Regions from separate parts of the Bacillus sp. VA15 genome, predicted to be linked through region 1. Evidence: a T-box and tRNA genes for the amino acid it is inferred to sense, from the RefSeq annotation. Region 1 holds a T-box; the other holds one or more tRNA genes.

Region 1 (10,302 bases):
CCTGATCCGCAAGCATACGATTCAATTGGCATCGATTTTGAATCCGCTTCACGCCAGGCGATTGATCACCTTTTCGATCTAGGCTACAAACGGTTAGGCTACATTGGCGGGCAGGAAAAAGAGCATACACTGAAGGACGGCCAAAGCATTCGCAGAACGATTGAAGACAAACGGCTGACCGCCTTTTTGGAGTCCGCCGCCCCCCGGCCTGAGCATGTGCTGATCGGAGAATACAGCATGCGCGAGGGTTATCGCCTGATGAAGAAAGCAATCGCTCAAGGCAATCTGCCGGAAGCATTCTTTATCGCAAGCGATTCCATGGCGATCGGCGCATTAAAAGCGCTCCAGGAAGCCGGACTCCAAGTGCCACGGGATACGGCGTTCGTCAGCTTTAACGGCATTGAAGAAGCTGAATTTGCCAGCACGCCACTAACGACGGTGAAGGTGTACACAGAGGAAATGGGCCGTACAGGCGTGAAACTGTTGCTTGACCGTCTCAATGGGCGTACGCTTCCTCATCATGTCACCCTGCCCACAACATTAATCGTGAGACAAAGCTGCGGATATACAACTAAGGAGGTGACATAAGCAAGCATTCATCACGATAATAAGGAGGAAAAGATGAAACACACTTTTGTTTTATTTCTCTCTCTTATTCTGCTTGTTCTGCCCGGATGCTCAGCAGAGAAAAGCTCAGCAGATACCGCAAAAAAGACGTTAACGATTTATTCTACAATGTCAACGGACAGTGAAAGAGATACGTTCAGAAAACTGGCGGCAGCGTTTGAAAAGGAACACAGAGACATCCGTGTCAGCCTTCATTTCCCAGGCAATGACTATGAAAATATGATGCGTGTCAGAATGGCAGCCAATGATTTGCCTGACCTTTTCGATACACATGGCTGGGGAAAAATCAGGTATGGAGAATATACAGCTGATCTCAGAGATATGGAATGGACCCAAGATCTCGATCCCAATTTAAACAGCATCCTCAAAAATAAAAGCGGAAAGGTGTATGCCTATCCGATCAATCAGGCAAAAGACGGTCTGGCATATAACCGCAATATTTTAGACCGTTACGGCATTAACCCGCCGGAAACCATGGATGACTTTATGAAAGCGCTGAGAACGATTAAAGAAAAGAGCAAGGGAAGCATTATGCCCTTCTGGTTTGCCGGCTATGACAAAAGCTCATTCGCCCAATATTACGACCAATTCGCTACACCTCTTCTCATCACAGATCCTGCCCATAATGAAAAAAAACAGCTCACCAACGGCACTTTTCATTGGAGCAAATTCACTTATTTATCAGACATCCTTAAACAAATGCAGAAAGAAAAATTGATCAATATTGACGCCGTAACCGCAAAAAAATCACAGCTCATTGAATTAATGGCCCAAAACAAAATCGCCTTTACGATGCAAGGCGGCACGCTTGGCCAAGACGTTGCCCAGATCAATCCGAAGGTCAAGGTCGGCATTATCCCGACACCTGCCATACATGACGGTGATGATCCGATATGGATCGGTGGTGAACGCTACACACTTGCAGCATGGAAAGACTCCCCTCACGTAAAGAAAGCAAAAGAATTCATCGCATTTATGGCCCGTCCCGCCAATGCCAAACAAATGGCTGAAGCCACGTCGCTTCCTTCAGGACTGACCAATGTGAAAGCTGATATTTTCTACGCGAACGACTATGAGCATTATCAAGAAGTCAAAGTCGAGCCTTACTTCGACCGTTTATACCTGCCAAATGGAATGTGGGATGTTCTGGGCACGGCCGGGCAGGAGCTTGCGGCTGACATTTTGACGCCTCAAGAGATTTCGAAGAAGCTGGGAAGAGAATACAAACGACTCCGGGAGCAATCGGAAACACAGGGAGCTGAAGAACAATGAGTGAGATCGCAAGAGACGTTCATGTGAAACAGGTTAAACCGAAAAAGCAGTCCTCACTTTGGTGGATGTATATTCCTGCTTTGCTCTCCGTTCTGGTCTTTATGATTTATCCGTTTGTGAAAGGCACATTGATCACCTTTACGAACTGGAACGGCTTTTCACAAGTCTACCAATGGGTGGGATTCGCGCAATATGAAAGGCTGTTTTCTGATCCTGACACCTGGCACATCTTAAAAAACACGCTGCTTTACGGACTCGGCAGCACCTTTTTCCAAAATGCGGTCGGACTCCTGTACGCCCTGCTCTTGAATCAAAGCATCAAAATGAAAGCGATAACAAGAACAATTGTGTATTTGCCGGTCATGATCAGCCCGCTCATTATGGGCTACATTTGGTACTTTTTCTTCTCCTATGACGGAGGCGCGCTCAACGATTTGCTTGGTGTATTCGGCATCAGCCCGATCAATGCTCTCGCCAGTCCATCGCTCAATCCGTGGCTCATTGTCATGATTAACACCTATCAATATGTCGGGATCGCTATGGTTGTCTACTTAGCTGGCCTGCAAAGCATTCCGAAAGACTATTATGAAGCTGCGCAAATGGATGGCGCGAAACAAGGCCAGCAGTTTTTTAGCATTACGCTGCCGCTGTTAATGCCCTCGATCACGATTAATATGGTCATCAACATTATCGGAGGCTTAAAGCTGTTTGATGTCATTATCGCGCTCACCGCAGGCGGTCCCGGAAATGCGTCACAATCCATGTCCACTTTTATGTACGATTTGTATTTCAAACGGCAGGATGCCGGCTATGCCGCAACACAAGGCATATTTATGGCATTTGTCATTTTGATCATCAGCTTTTGTGCGCTAGCGTACTTTAAAAGAAAGGAGACGGAAATGTCATGAAAGCCGCCCGTTCAAAAAACATGCGGATCATTACGATTCTTGCCGCCATTGTGGCCTGTGCGCATTTTATTCCTTTTTACATCCTTCTGACCACTTCATTAAAAGCAAAAGGAGACTACAGTTCAAAATGGCTGTTTCCAGCCGACATCTCCTTTCACAATTTTTCAGAAGCGTGGGAGCGCGCTTCGTTAGGAAATTCATTTATAAACACCATCATCATCACAGGTTTTTCTGCCTTGTTATTGATTATATTCGGCTCACTTGCCGCCTACCCGCTTGCCCGGCGGGAAACAAAACTGAATAAAGCCGTTTTTGCCTTGCTGATTTCCATTATGATCATCCCTCCGTTAACGTCGATGGTGCCTTTGTATCGAATGGTCGTGGACGCCGGAATGGTCAATACACACGCCATCGCCATTTTGATCAATACAGCGGCTTATATGCCGTTAACCGTATTCTTGTATTCTGGCTTCATCCGTTCGACCATTCCAAAAGAGCTTGAAGAAGCCGCAAGAATAGATGGCGCAGGCATGCTGAAAATCTTTTTTACGATCGTGTTTCCTCTGCTGAAGCCGATCACTGCGACCATCTGTATTATTTCCTGTGTCTTCATATGGAACGACTATCAATTTGCGATTTTCTTTTTACAAGATCAAAAGGTTCAGACATTAACAGTAGCCATGGCAGGGTTTTTCGGAGAAAACGCCAACAATCTGCATTTAGTTGCCGCAGCCGCGCTTATGGCGATGCTGCCGATGGTTATTCTGTTTTTGGCGCTGCAAAAATACTTTATTGCCGGCCTGTCATCCGGAGCGGTAAAGGGATAACATTAAAGGAGGAATCAATATGAAAAAGATTACATTTATCGGTGCAGGGAGCACCATTTTCGCCAAAAATGTTTTGGGAGACTGCTTGTTAACAGAAGCACTGAATGGATTTGAATTCGCCCTTTACGACATTGATCCAAAACGCTTGCAGGAATCCCAGTTCATGCTCGAAAATCTGAGAGACCGCTATAACCCGAGTGTGGCCATCAACAGCTATGATGACAGAAAACTCGCCTTGCAGAACGCAAGCTATGTCATCAATGCGATTCAGGTTGGAGGATATAAACCGAGCACAGTCATAGATTTCGAGATTCCGAAACGGTACGGGCTGCGTCAGACGATCGCTGACACAGTCGGCATCGGCGGGATCTTCAGATCACTCAGAACAATCCCGGTCTTATTTGATATCGCAAAAGATATGGAGGAAATGTGCCCGGATGCGTGGTTTTTAAACTACACAAACCCAATGGCCTCACTTACAGGCGCCATGCTCCGCTATACGAACATCAAAACAATCGGGCTCTGCCACAGTGTTCAAGTGTGCACGAAGGATTTATTCAAATCTCTCGGAATGGAGCATGGCGGAATCGAGGAGCGCATCGCGGGCATCAATCATATGGCTTGGCTTTTGGAAGTCAAAAAAGACGGCATAGATCTATATCCGGAAATCAAAAGGAGGGCAAAAGAAAAACAAAAAACAAAGCATCATGATATGGTGCGGTTTGAATTGATGGATAAGTTCGGCTATTATGTCACGGAATCATCCGAACACAATGCAGAATATCATCCATACTTTATTAAACGGAACTATCCCGAGCTGATCAGCGAGCTGCAAATCCCGCTCGACGAATATCCGAGAAGATGCGTCAAACAGATTCAAAATTGGGAGAAAATGCGGGATGATATCGTCAATAATAAAAACCTTACGCACGAACGCTCAAAGGAATATGGTTCAAGAATTATAGAGGCAATGGAAACGAACGAGCCGTTCACCTTTGGGGGAAACGTCTTGAATACAGGACTGATCACCAATCTTCCTTCAAAAGCGGTTGTGGAAGTGACATGCGTCGCCGACAGAAAAAAAATTACCCCGTGCTTCGCCGGAGAACTGCCTGAGCAGCTTGCAGCCTTAAACCGGACGAATATTAATACGCAGTTGATGACAATTGAAGCCGCTGTTACACGAAAAAAAGAAGCGGTTTACCAAGCGGCAATGCTTGATCCGCATACAAGCGCGGAGCTTTCCATGACTGACATCATCTCCATGTGTGACGATTTATTTGCAGCACACGGCGATTGGCTTCCGGAATACAAATAAAAAAACTAGGGGGCCTCTCCCCTAGTTTTTTGGTTTTGTTTCGCCTTCCCAAGCCATCATGCCGCCTTCAACATTGACTGTTTTAAAGCCCTGCTCATCCAGGTACCTGCAGACATTCATGCTGCGCATTCCTGAGCGGCAGATAAATACGTACTCTTTGTCTTTGTCAAAGGTGTCCATTTTTTCAGGAATATCTCCCATCCGAATATGAACGGCTTGCGGGATCATGCCTTCCGCCACCTCTTCATCTTCTCTGACATCAATTAAATATAGTTCTTCATCCGCCTCAATTTTTTCTTTCAAAACGGCTGTGCTGATTTCTTTTATCTCCAAAGAAAACACTCCTATTCACAATGATCATGTTCAGTATATCAAAGTCAGCTGGACGATTGCTATTTACAGACTGATGAAAAAAATCCCCTTTTGGCAAAGGGGATTTTTTCTAGGCTTAGTTTGCCACAATATTGACAAGCTTGCCAGGCACCGCGATGATTTTTCGAATCGTTTTGCCTTCAAGCTGCTCTTTGATCTTTTCATCTGCTTGAGCAAGCTGTTCCAGCTGTTCTTTCGTCGCATCGGCAGGAACCTGTAATTTCGCTTTTACTTTTCCGTTCAGCTGAACAACGATTTCAACTTCATCATCCACAAGTTTCGTTTCATCATATTCAGGCCAAGCTTCGTATGCAATCGTGCCGGAATGGCCAAGCTTCTCCCAAAGCTCTTCCGCCAAGTGAGGCGCGACAGGAGAAAGAAGCTTCACAAAGCCTTCCATATATTCTTTCGGCAGCTCTGTTGCTTTATACGCTTCATTAATAAAGACCATCAGCTGGGAAATACCCGTGTTGAAACGAAGGCCTTCGTAATGGTCTGTGACTTTCATGACCGTTTCATGATACACGCGCTCCAATGTTTCACCAGCGCCTTCAACGATTTTGCCATTAAGCTCACCGCTGTCTTCAACAAACAGGCGCCATACGCGGTCAAGGAAGCGGCGCGCGCCGTCTAATCCTGATTCAGACCAGGCGATTGAAGCATCAAGCGGTCCCATGAACATTTCGTACAATCTCAGCGTATCAGCGCCGTGAGAAGCAACGATTTCGTCAGGGTTGACGACGTTCCCTTTAGATTTACTCATTTTTTCGTTGTTTTCGCCGAGAATCATGCCTTGGTTGTACAGCTTTTGGAATGGTTCTTTCGTCGGCACTACGCCGATATCATAAAGGAACTTATGCCAGAAGCGGGCGTACAGAAGGTGAAGCACGGCATGTTCTGCACCGCCGATATACATATCAACCGGAAGCCATTTTTCCAATTTCTCTGGTGATGCCAGCTGATTCGGATTGCGCGGATCAATATAGCGCAAGAAATACCAGCAGCTTCCCGCCCATTGCGGCATTGTATTCGTTTCTCTTCTTCCTTTTTTACCTGTCTCAGGATCTGTGACTTCCACCCAATCTTTAATGTTCGCAAGCGGTGATTCGCCTGTTCCGCTCGGTTTGATTTCATCCGTTTTCGGCAAAATCAGCGGCAGCTCCTCTTCCGGCACAGCCGTTGATGTTCCGTCTTCCCAATGAATGACCGGAATCGGTTCGCCCCAATAACGCTGACGGCTAAAGAGCCAGTCGCGCAGACGGTACGTCACTTTCTTCTCGCCGTTTTTCGTTTCTTCCAGCCAAGCGTTCACTTTCTCAATCGCTTCCTGCTTGTTAAGGCCGTTCAGAAAATCTGAGTTCACATGCTCGCCGTCGCCAGTGTACGCTGCTTCCTCAACATTTCCGCCTTTCACGACTTCCTTCACCGGAAGGCCAAATGTTTTGGCGAATTCAAAATCACGCTCATCGTGGCCAGGAACAGCCATAACAGCACCTGTTCCGTATGAAGCAAGAACGTAATCCGCAATCCAGATCGGCAATTTTTCTCCGTTTACAGGATTGATCGCATAAGCTCCTGTGAAAACGCCTGTCTTTGTTTTCGCAAGATCTGTACGCTCAAGATCACTCTTTGATTGAATTTCTTTGATATATGCTTCAACAGCTTCTTTTTGCTCTGCCGTTGTGATGTTTTCCACCAATGCATGTTCCGGAGCAAGCACAGTGTATGTAGCGCCAAACAGCGTATCTGGTCTTGTCGTAAACACCGTAAAGGATTCAGCATGTCCATCTACAGTAAAATGAACGTGTGCGCCTTCAGAACGGCCGATCCAGTTGCGCTGCATATCTTTAATGCTTTCCGGCCAGTCAAGCTCTTCCAAGTCTTCAAGAAGCCTGTCCGCATATGCTGTAATTTTCAGCATCCACTGCTTCATCGGGCGTCTCTCTACCGGATGGCCGCCGCGTTCGCTCTTGCCGTCAATAACTTCTTCGTTGGCAAGAACCGTACCGAGAGCAGGGCACCAGTTTACAGGCACTTCGTCAACGTAAGCAAGGCCTTTTTCGTAAAGCTTTAAGAAAATCCATTGCGTCCATTTATAGTATTCAGGGTCAGTCGTATTGATTTCACGATCCCAGTCATATGAGAAGCCAAGCGACTGAATTTGGCGGCGGAAATTATCGATATTCTGCTTCGTAAACACAGCAGGATCGTTCCCTGTGTCAAGCGCGTATTGTTCAGCCGGCAGGCCGAATGCGTCCCAGCCCATTGGATGTAGGACATCATAGCCCTGCATGCGCTTCATGCGGGACAGGATATCCGTAGCTGTATATCCTTCAGGATGGCCGACGTGCAATCCCGCTCCTGACGGATAAGGAAACATGTCCAGCGCGTAAAATTTTTGTTTTTCATTATTATCAAGAGTGGCAAATGTTTTGTTTTCGAGCCAATATGTTTGCCATTTCTTTTCTATCTCTTTGTGCTGAAAACTCAAAGTAAAAACCTCCTTCTGATTGAATACGGCGTTTATGGTTCAAGTATTGACGGGAAGGAGAGGATTATATTCAGAATATTCCCAAACTAAAAAAAACTCCCTCATCCCTAAAAGGGACGAGAGACTTTCGTTTTCCCGCGGTACCACCCTCGTTAGCGCGGCATGCGCCGCACTCACTTGATACTTTTAACGCAGTTATGCGTCAGCGGCTTTTCACCGCTGCAACTCTGAGGTGAGTTCGGAAACAAACTTGATTGACTTTCACCAGCCGTCAACTCTCTGCAACAATATCTGCTTCTTACTGCTCCTCTTCATTGTTCTTATCGCAACCGTAATCTTAACTGTATTTTATAGAATTCTGTTCATAAGTGCAAGCAGGTTTGTATACAATGGGAATGTACCCTGAACGGGCGAAGATTGAGGACAATTATTCGGGTGGAGTTTTGGTTTGACGTTTGGACTCGGCCGGTTCGCCTCCGCTGTTCATTTCTCTCACAAAGTCAAAACTTCTGAGAACAGCTTCACCGCCGTAGCCTGAGATAATGGATAAGATGACAAGTTGAATTCCTGAATCGGGGTCAGCGGATAATACAAGTAAAATGGAAGCTGTCATTCCGATAAACCAATCTTCCAAAAATCCAAGGTAGATAAACCGCTTCGTCATTCTGGGCTTCTCCAGCCTGCCTCTCTTTTTCACATGACCGAGAATCCCCATGATTCCTCCAATTACACAAGCAATAAGTACCTGATGCAGCATCTTCATCATCACCTTCCTAAAGCCCTTATTTCGTAAAGCGACTTCAGGCCATCCAGCCCCCTTAAACGATTCCGATGATTTTCGATATCTACATACTGGCAAATCTGAAAAAAGCTTGTTTCTTCCATTATATGTGAACACATGATCGGTAAGCTTGATGCATTGGATTCATTTTTCACCCAGTGACATTGACCTAGTCACTCATTTAGCTACTTCCGTTCATATGTTCAATCTCTGTTCTTATTTTTAGTGTATACGAGGACAAGCCTTGATGACAAACAACAAACTGCGCTTGCTTGAATCAGAACATGTGTTGTGCTACGGTTACTGTAGAATTCATTAAAAAAAGGGGAATACCAGGCTTTCGCACAGTTAGCTGACAGCCTAAGGGGGATTTATATGGCTAGTTTTCAATCATTTGGAGTACAAGGACAGCTGGAAGTCATCAAAAAAGCGCTTGATCACGCGCGAGTCGGTGTGGTAATTACAGATCCTGCACTTGAAGATAATCCTATTGTCTACGTAAACCAAGGCTTTGTTCAAATGACCGGCTATGAAGCCGGAGAGATTTTAGGAAAGAACTGCCGCTTCTTACAGGGGAAACACACAGACCCCGCTGAAGTAGACAACATCAGAATCGCTTTGCAAAATAAAGAACCGGTTACCGTTCAGATCCAAAACTACAAAAAAGACGGAACGCTGTTCTGGAATGAATTGAGTATTGATCCGCTGGAGATCGAAGACAAGACCTATTTTGTCGGAATTCAAAAAGACATCACCCAGCAAAAAGAGTATGAAAAACTTCTCGAGGATTCCCTCACAGAAATTACTGCACTTTCAACGCCTATTGTCCCGATTCGCAACGGCATTTCGGCCCTTCCGCTAGTCGGCAACCTGACAGAGGAGCGATTTAATTCCATCGTCAGCACATTGACGAATATCTTATCAACATCCAAAGATGATTATTTGATCATTGATTTATCAGGATTAGCCCAAGTAAATGAACAAACCGCCGACCAGATTTTCAAGCTGAGCCATTTGCTGAAATTGACCGGAACCGAATTAATCATTACTGGCATTAAGCCAGAATTGGCTATGAAAATGAATAAACTGGACGCCAATTTTTCATCGCTGAAAACATATTCAAATGTAAAGGATGCCGTTAACGTGCTTCCGATTATGTAAAAAGATCCCGCTCATCCGGCGGGATCTTTATTATGAAGAGATTGATGCTTGCTTATTTGTTTCTTTAGCCGGTTTTATCCGTTTGTCATATAAAAGCGTCGTGGCAATACTGATCAACAGCAAAACCAAAAGAGATAAGACAAGAGCCTGAATGCCGAAATGATCGACAAGCAAACCGCCGAACAACGGACCAATCATTCTGCCGCCTGTCGCCGCGCTGTTGACAAAGCCTTGGTAAAATCCTTCCTTCCCTTTAGGGGCAAGCTGGTTGGCAATCGTCGGCACCGCAGGCCAGACAAGCATTTCCCCTATGGTCAGGATCACCATAGCAGCCAGAAACATCGGGAAATGCTTTGCCGTCAGCAGCATGCTGAAGGATACAATGAAAATGATAAATCCGATGACCATTTGCGCTTTCAGCGACTCCGCCCATTTTTTCACTACAAAGCTGACAAGCGGCTGGCCAAGCACAATTAAAATCCCGTTAACCGTCCACAGCACGCTATATAAGGAAAGAGATATTCCAATGCTTTGTGTGTACGAAG
Region 2 (4,285 bases), on a different contig from region 1:
TTTGCACCCGGTCTTGAACTCACAGTCTGAAACAGCTGATCAATTATGAAATGGAGAGCCGCTCCATCGTCCGCCGCATAGCCATCGCACAAGAATTCGTTAGATATCAACTGATGGTATATCGGCCTCCGGTTCTTTTCACCGTCATAATGAGGACAAAAGCTCCCTTGCAAAAAACCTAAACTTTTCATACTTGTCAGCGGTCCTGCCGAATCTGTCACTCCTTCTTCAAACCAGCAGATCGCACCGGCACTTAATCCAGCTAAAATCACCCCGTTCTTCCATGCCTCTCTGAGAATAAGATCCAGCCCCCATTCCTTCCACAGCACAAGCATATTCCGCGTATTTCCCCCGCCAACATAAATCACGTCCTTTTCCATAACAAAAGAAATGAAGTCTGTTGTCGGCGGCTTAAATAAGGATAAATGAGACGGCACACAATCCAGTGTTTGAAAAGCATGATAAAACCGCTGAATATAGTTTTGGGAATCACCGCTCGCCGTCGGCAAAAAACAAATGCGAGGCGACTTCCGTCCCGATTGATTGATGATATATTGATCGAGGGACAAATTTTCCGGTTCCATCGAAAAACCCCCGCCGCCCATCGCAATAATCTGTTTCATCATCCCACTCCCCGAAAAAATTTGTTAATCATTATAGCATTTTGTATAAATCCATGAAACAAGGCTAAATACTTCTCAATAGGAAGATCTAAAAGATAAAACCCACTAACAGGCGGTGAAGGCATTGAACGATTTTTCAACCCCAATCATACCTATAATGATTCTTGATTGCTTAACGACAATACAAATCATCATTAAAAAGTACACTGTCGCAATAACGGAAACTGCAAACCCCAACCTCCGAACAGCGTTGCATGATCAATTAGATGCAGCTGTTCATCTGCATGGGGAACTATCTGAACTTCTGATGGAAAAAGGCTGGCTCCTGAGTAAACCATTTCAAATCGATTTGCTTTTATCTTGCAGAGAACTGTAACAAAGTCACAAAAAAAGACGGAATCTCATCTTTCAGATCCCGTCTCTCCCTTTTATTGCTCCACTCTTCTTAAAGCCTCGTTTACCGTTTCTTTTATAAACGCGTCTTCACCGCTTAATCGGTCTAAACTGAGATCGCCGTTTCTCAGCCTTTCGGAAATATTGTTTATATCCTCCTCTACCGTGATTTGCAGCTCACCAGCCAAAAACATTCTGTGTAATTCATCAGCAACCATACTTTCTTTATCCATTTCAATCCGCTCCTTTGCTTTCAATAGTATTCTTAGTCTGTCCCTAGGCCGGACGAATAATAGGTAAAAAGTATGAATCAAATGAATCTTTTTTCTTCCTTCTTACGTATATCTGTTGAGAAAAAGAAAAAGGGGAAGATCTAACATGTCATTTTTTAAGAAGCTTGCAGCAAGTGCCGGTATCGGTGCTGCAAAAGTAGATACAATTTTAGAGAAAGACGCATATTATCCAGGAGAAGAAGTACGGGGAACTGTCCATGTCAAAGGCGGGAAAATCGCTCAGGACATCCGTTATATTGATTTACAGCTTAACACACGGTACGTCATTGTAAAAGACGATGAAGAACACCGGAAATACGCTACAATTCATTCTTTTCAGGTCACTGGTTCATTCACCATTCAGCCTGGAGAAGAGCATCAATTTCCGTTCTCATTCACCCTCCCTCTTGATACACCAATTACTGTAGGGAAAGTAGAGGTCGCCGTGGTGACAGACCTTGATATACAAGGCGGTATCGATAAATCCGATCAAGACCGCATTTTCGTTGAAGCGCACCCTTGGATTGAAAGTGTGCTGGAAGCAATCGAAAACCTAGGTTTCCGTCTTAACGAAGCAGATTGTGAACAAGCGCCCTACTTCCAGCGCCGTCTTCCATTCGTTCAAGAATTCGAGTTCGTTCCGACTTCCGGATATTATCGTCAGATGTTTGATGAATTAGAGCTCATTTTCCTTTTAGACGAAAACGGTTTAGAAATCATTTTCGAAGTCGACCGCAGGGCAAGAGGCCTACGAGGATGGCTGGAAGAGATGTATAATGACGGAGAACAGCTTGTACGCGTCCGTTTCAGCCAATCAGAGCTTGAAGATGCAGAAGAGCTTAAAGAGGTACTAGAAGAGATCATAGACCAATACGCTGAGTGAATGGTAAAAAGGAGCCTCAATTAAGATAGGCTCCTTTTCTTTGATAAAAAATAAAAACCCGTTTCTGTATAAGAAACAGGTTTTTTTCAGTATACCGGTGGTCGGGGTCGAACCGACACTCCAGAAGGAACACGATTTTGAGTCGTGCGCGTCTGCCAATTCCGCCACACCGGCAAGTTTTACGTCGTATCTAACCGACGAATATAAATATATCATGGATCTTACAAAGTGTCAACGTATTTCAAAAAAGTTTTTTTGAAAATATAAAATAAAAAAGGATTAAGAGACTTAACTAAACATAATAACTCAAGCAGCTTTATGATCATGTATCGGAACGTAACTTAGCTGCATAAATCAAAACAATAAAAAAATGATCTACACAAGTAGATCATTAATATGATTAGTTATAATGATAAAACACAAACACCAATTCAACTTACCATGTAAGTAAAATTGGTGCCGAGGGCCGGACTTGAACCGGCACGGTAGTCACCTACCGCAGGATTTTAAGTCCTGTGTGTCTGCCAATTCCACCACCCCGGCAAAAGAAAGGCGACACCCGGATTCGAACCGGGGATAAAGGTTTTGCAGACCTCTGCCTTACCACTTGGCTATGCCGCCGTAATTGGAGCGGAAGACGGGATTCGAACCCGCGACCCCCACCTTGGCAAGGTGGTGTTCTACCACTGAACTACTTCCGCATCTTAAGGGACTTCATACATCATATGCAATTAATATAAAAAGTGAGACTGGGCTAGCTGGATTCGAACCAACGCATGACGGAGTCAAAGTCCGTTGCCTTACCGCTTGGCTATAGCCCAATGATAATATGGGGCGATTGATGGGAATCGAACCCACGAGTGCCAGAGCCACAATCTGGTGCGTTAACCACTTCGCCACAACCGCCATAATCTCAAGATGTCATAAATTTGGCAGGGGCAGTAGGAATCGAACCCACACCGGAGGTTTTGGAGACCTCTGTTCTACCGTTAAACTATGCCCCTATAAATGGTGGAGGGGGGCAGATTCGAACTGCCGAACCCTGAGGGAGCGGATTTACAGTCCGCCGCGTTTAGCCACTTCGCTACCCCTCCACATTAAGTTTTGAAAAAACAGTGCCGGCAAGAGGACTTGAACCCCCAACCTACTGATTACAAGTCAGTTGCTCTACCAATTGAGCTACACCGGCATAGGTGGTGGCTCGGGACGGAATCGAACCGCCGACACACGGATTTTCAGTCCGTTGCTCTACCAACTGAGCTACCGAGCCTTATTATTTAAATGGCGGTCCGGACGGGACTCGAACCCGCGACCTCCTGCGTGACAGGCAGGCATTCTAACCAACTGAACTACCGGACCATATTTGTATAAAATGATTTCGGCTGCACCCTTCGGGCACTTCTTATATCATTTATATATTTGGTTGCGGGGGCAGGATTTGAACCTGCGACCTTCGGGTTATGAGCCCGACGAGCTACCGAACTGCTCCACCCCGCGATGATAATGGTGGAGGATGACGGGCTCGAACCGCCGACCCTCTGCTTGTAAGGCAGATGCTCTCCCAGCTGAGCTAATCCTCCATCATATAATGACCCGTACGGGATTCGAACCCGTGTTACCGCCGTGAAAGGGCGGTGTCTTAACCGCTTGACCAACGGGCCCAGACTTTCAAATGTAATTATGTATAAGTATCAGTGGCGGAGAGCAAGGGATTCGAACCCTTGAGACGGAGTTGACCGCCTACACGATTTCCAATCGTGCTCCTTCGACCACTCGGACAGCTCTCCAATAATGGCTCCGCAGGTAGGATTCGAACCTACGACCGATCGGTTAACAGCCGATAGCTCTACCACTGAGCTACTGCGGAATGAAGTCTGCCTGGCGATGTCCTACTCTCACAGGGGGAAACCCCCGACTACCATCGGCGCTGAAGAGCTTAACTTCCGTGTTCGGTATGGGAACGGGTGTGACCTCTTCGCCATCATCACCAGACAATTTCAGTGACATTTAACATTATACTATGTATTCTTGAGAAAATCAAGTGTTTTTTTGAAAAAACTTATTCTCTCAAAACTAGATAACAGGTGTGACATCATTCAAAAATGTAGGTTAAG

Evidence for each region. The T-box of region 1 lies ahead of leuS (leucine--tRNA ligase). A T-box ahead of a tRNA ligase gene usually reads a tRNA of that ligase, here a tRNA-Leu.
Region 2: it encodes a tRNA-Leu, which carries the amino acid that the T-box ahead of leuS (leucine--tRNA ligase) is inferred to sense. The anticodon was not compared.

Annotation. Positions count from the first base shown of each region.
Region 1 is NZ_JBVQPQ010000001.1:27,372-37,673, reverse strand. It holds gene AC0DBE_RS00185 (LacI family DNA-binding transcriptional regulator) at 1-588, shown strand, start outside; gene AC0DBE_RS00180 (ABC transporter substrate-binding protein) at 622-1,899, shown strand; gene AC0DBE_RS00175 (carbohydrate ABC transporter permease) at 1,896-2,807, shown strand; gene AC0DBE_RS00170 (carbohydrate ABC transporter permease) at 2,804-3,634, shown strand; gene melA (alpha-galactosidase MelA) at 3,654-4,952, shown strand; gene AC0DBE_RS00160 (rhodanese-like domain-containing protein) at 4,974-5,285, opposite strand; gene leuS (leucine--tRNA ligase) at 5,401-7,815, opposite strand; T-box leader at 7,925-8,139, opposite strand; gene AC0DBE_RS00150 (DUF4257 domain-containing protein) at 8,243-8,578, opposite strand; gene ytvA (YtvA family blue-light photoreceptor) at 8,972-9,757, shown strand; gene AC0DBE_RS00140 (MDR family MFS transporter) at 9,788-10,302, opposite strand, start outside.
Region 2 is NZ_JBVQPQ010000009.1:88,584-92,868, forward strand. It holds gene AC0DBE_RS19560 (Type 1 glutamine amidotransferase-like domain-containing protein) at 1-623, opposite strand, end outside; gene AC0DBE_RS19565 (spore coat protein) at 739-999, shown strand; gene AC0DBE_RS19570 (hypothetical protein) at 1,052-1,255, opposite strand; gene spo0M (sporulation control protein Spo0M) at 1,395-2,171, shown strand; tRNA gene AC0DBE_RS19580 (tRNA-Leu) at 2,264-2,345, opposite strand; tRNA gene AC0DBE_RS19585 (tRNA-Leu) at 2,626-2,714, opposite strand; tRNA gene AC0DBE_RS19590 (tRNA-Cys) at 2,722-2,792, opposite strand; tRNA gene AC0DBE_RS19595 (tRNA-Gly) at 2,798-2,872, opposite strand; tRNA gene AC0DBE_RS19600 (tRNA-Gln) at 2,921-2,992, opposite strand; tRNA gene AC0DBE_RS19605 (tRNA-His) at 3,002-3,077, opposite strand; tRNA gene AC0DBE_RS19610 (tRNA-Trp) at 3,102-3,175, opposite strand; tRNA gene AC0DBE_RS19615 (tRNA-Tyr) at 3,181-3,265, opposite strand; tRNA gene AC0DBE_RS19620 (tRNA-Thr) at 3,288-3,360, opposite strand; tRNA gene AC0DBE_RS19625 (tRNA-Phe) at 3,366-3,441, opposite strand; tRNA gene AC0DBE_RS19630 (tRNA-Asp) at 3,454-3,530, opposite strand; tRNA gene AC0DBE_RS19635 (tRNA-Met) at 3,592-3,668, opposite strand; tRNA gene AC0DBE_RS19640 (tRNA-Val) at 3,676-3,751, opposite strand; tRNA gene AC0DBE_RS19645 (tRNA-Glu) at 3,761-3,832, opposite strand; tRNA gene AC0DBE_RS19650 (tRNA-Ser) at 3,867-3,958, opposite strand; tRNA gene AC0DBE_RS19655 (tRNA-Asn) at 3,964-4,038, opposite strand; rRNA gene rrf (5S ribosomal RNA) at 4,048-4,163, opposite strand; partial or broken rRNA gene AC0DBE_RS19665 (23S ribosomal RNA) at 4,277-4,285, opposite strand, start outside.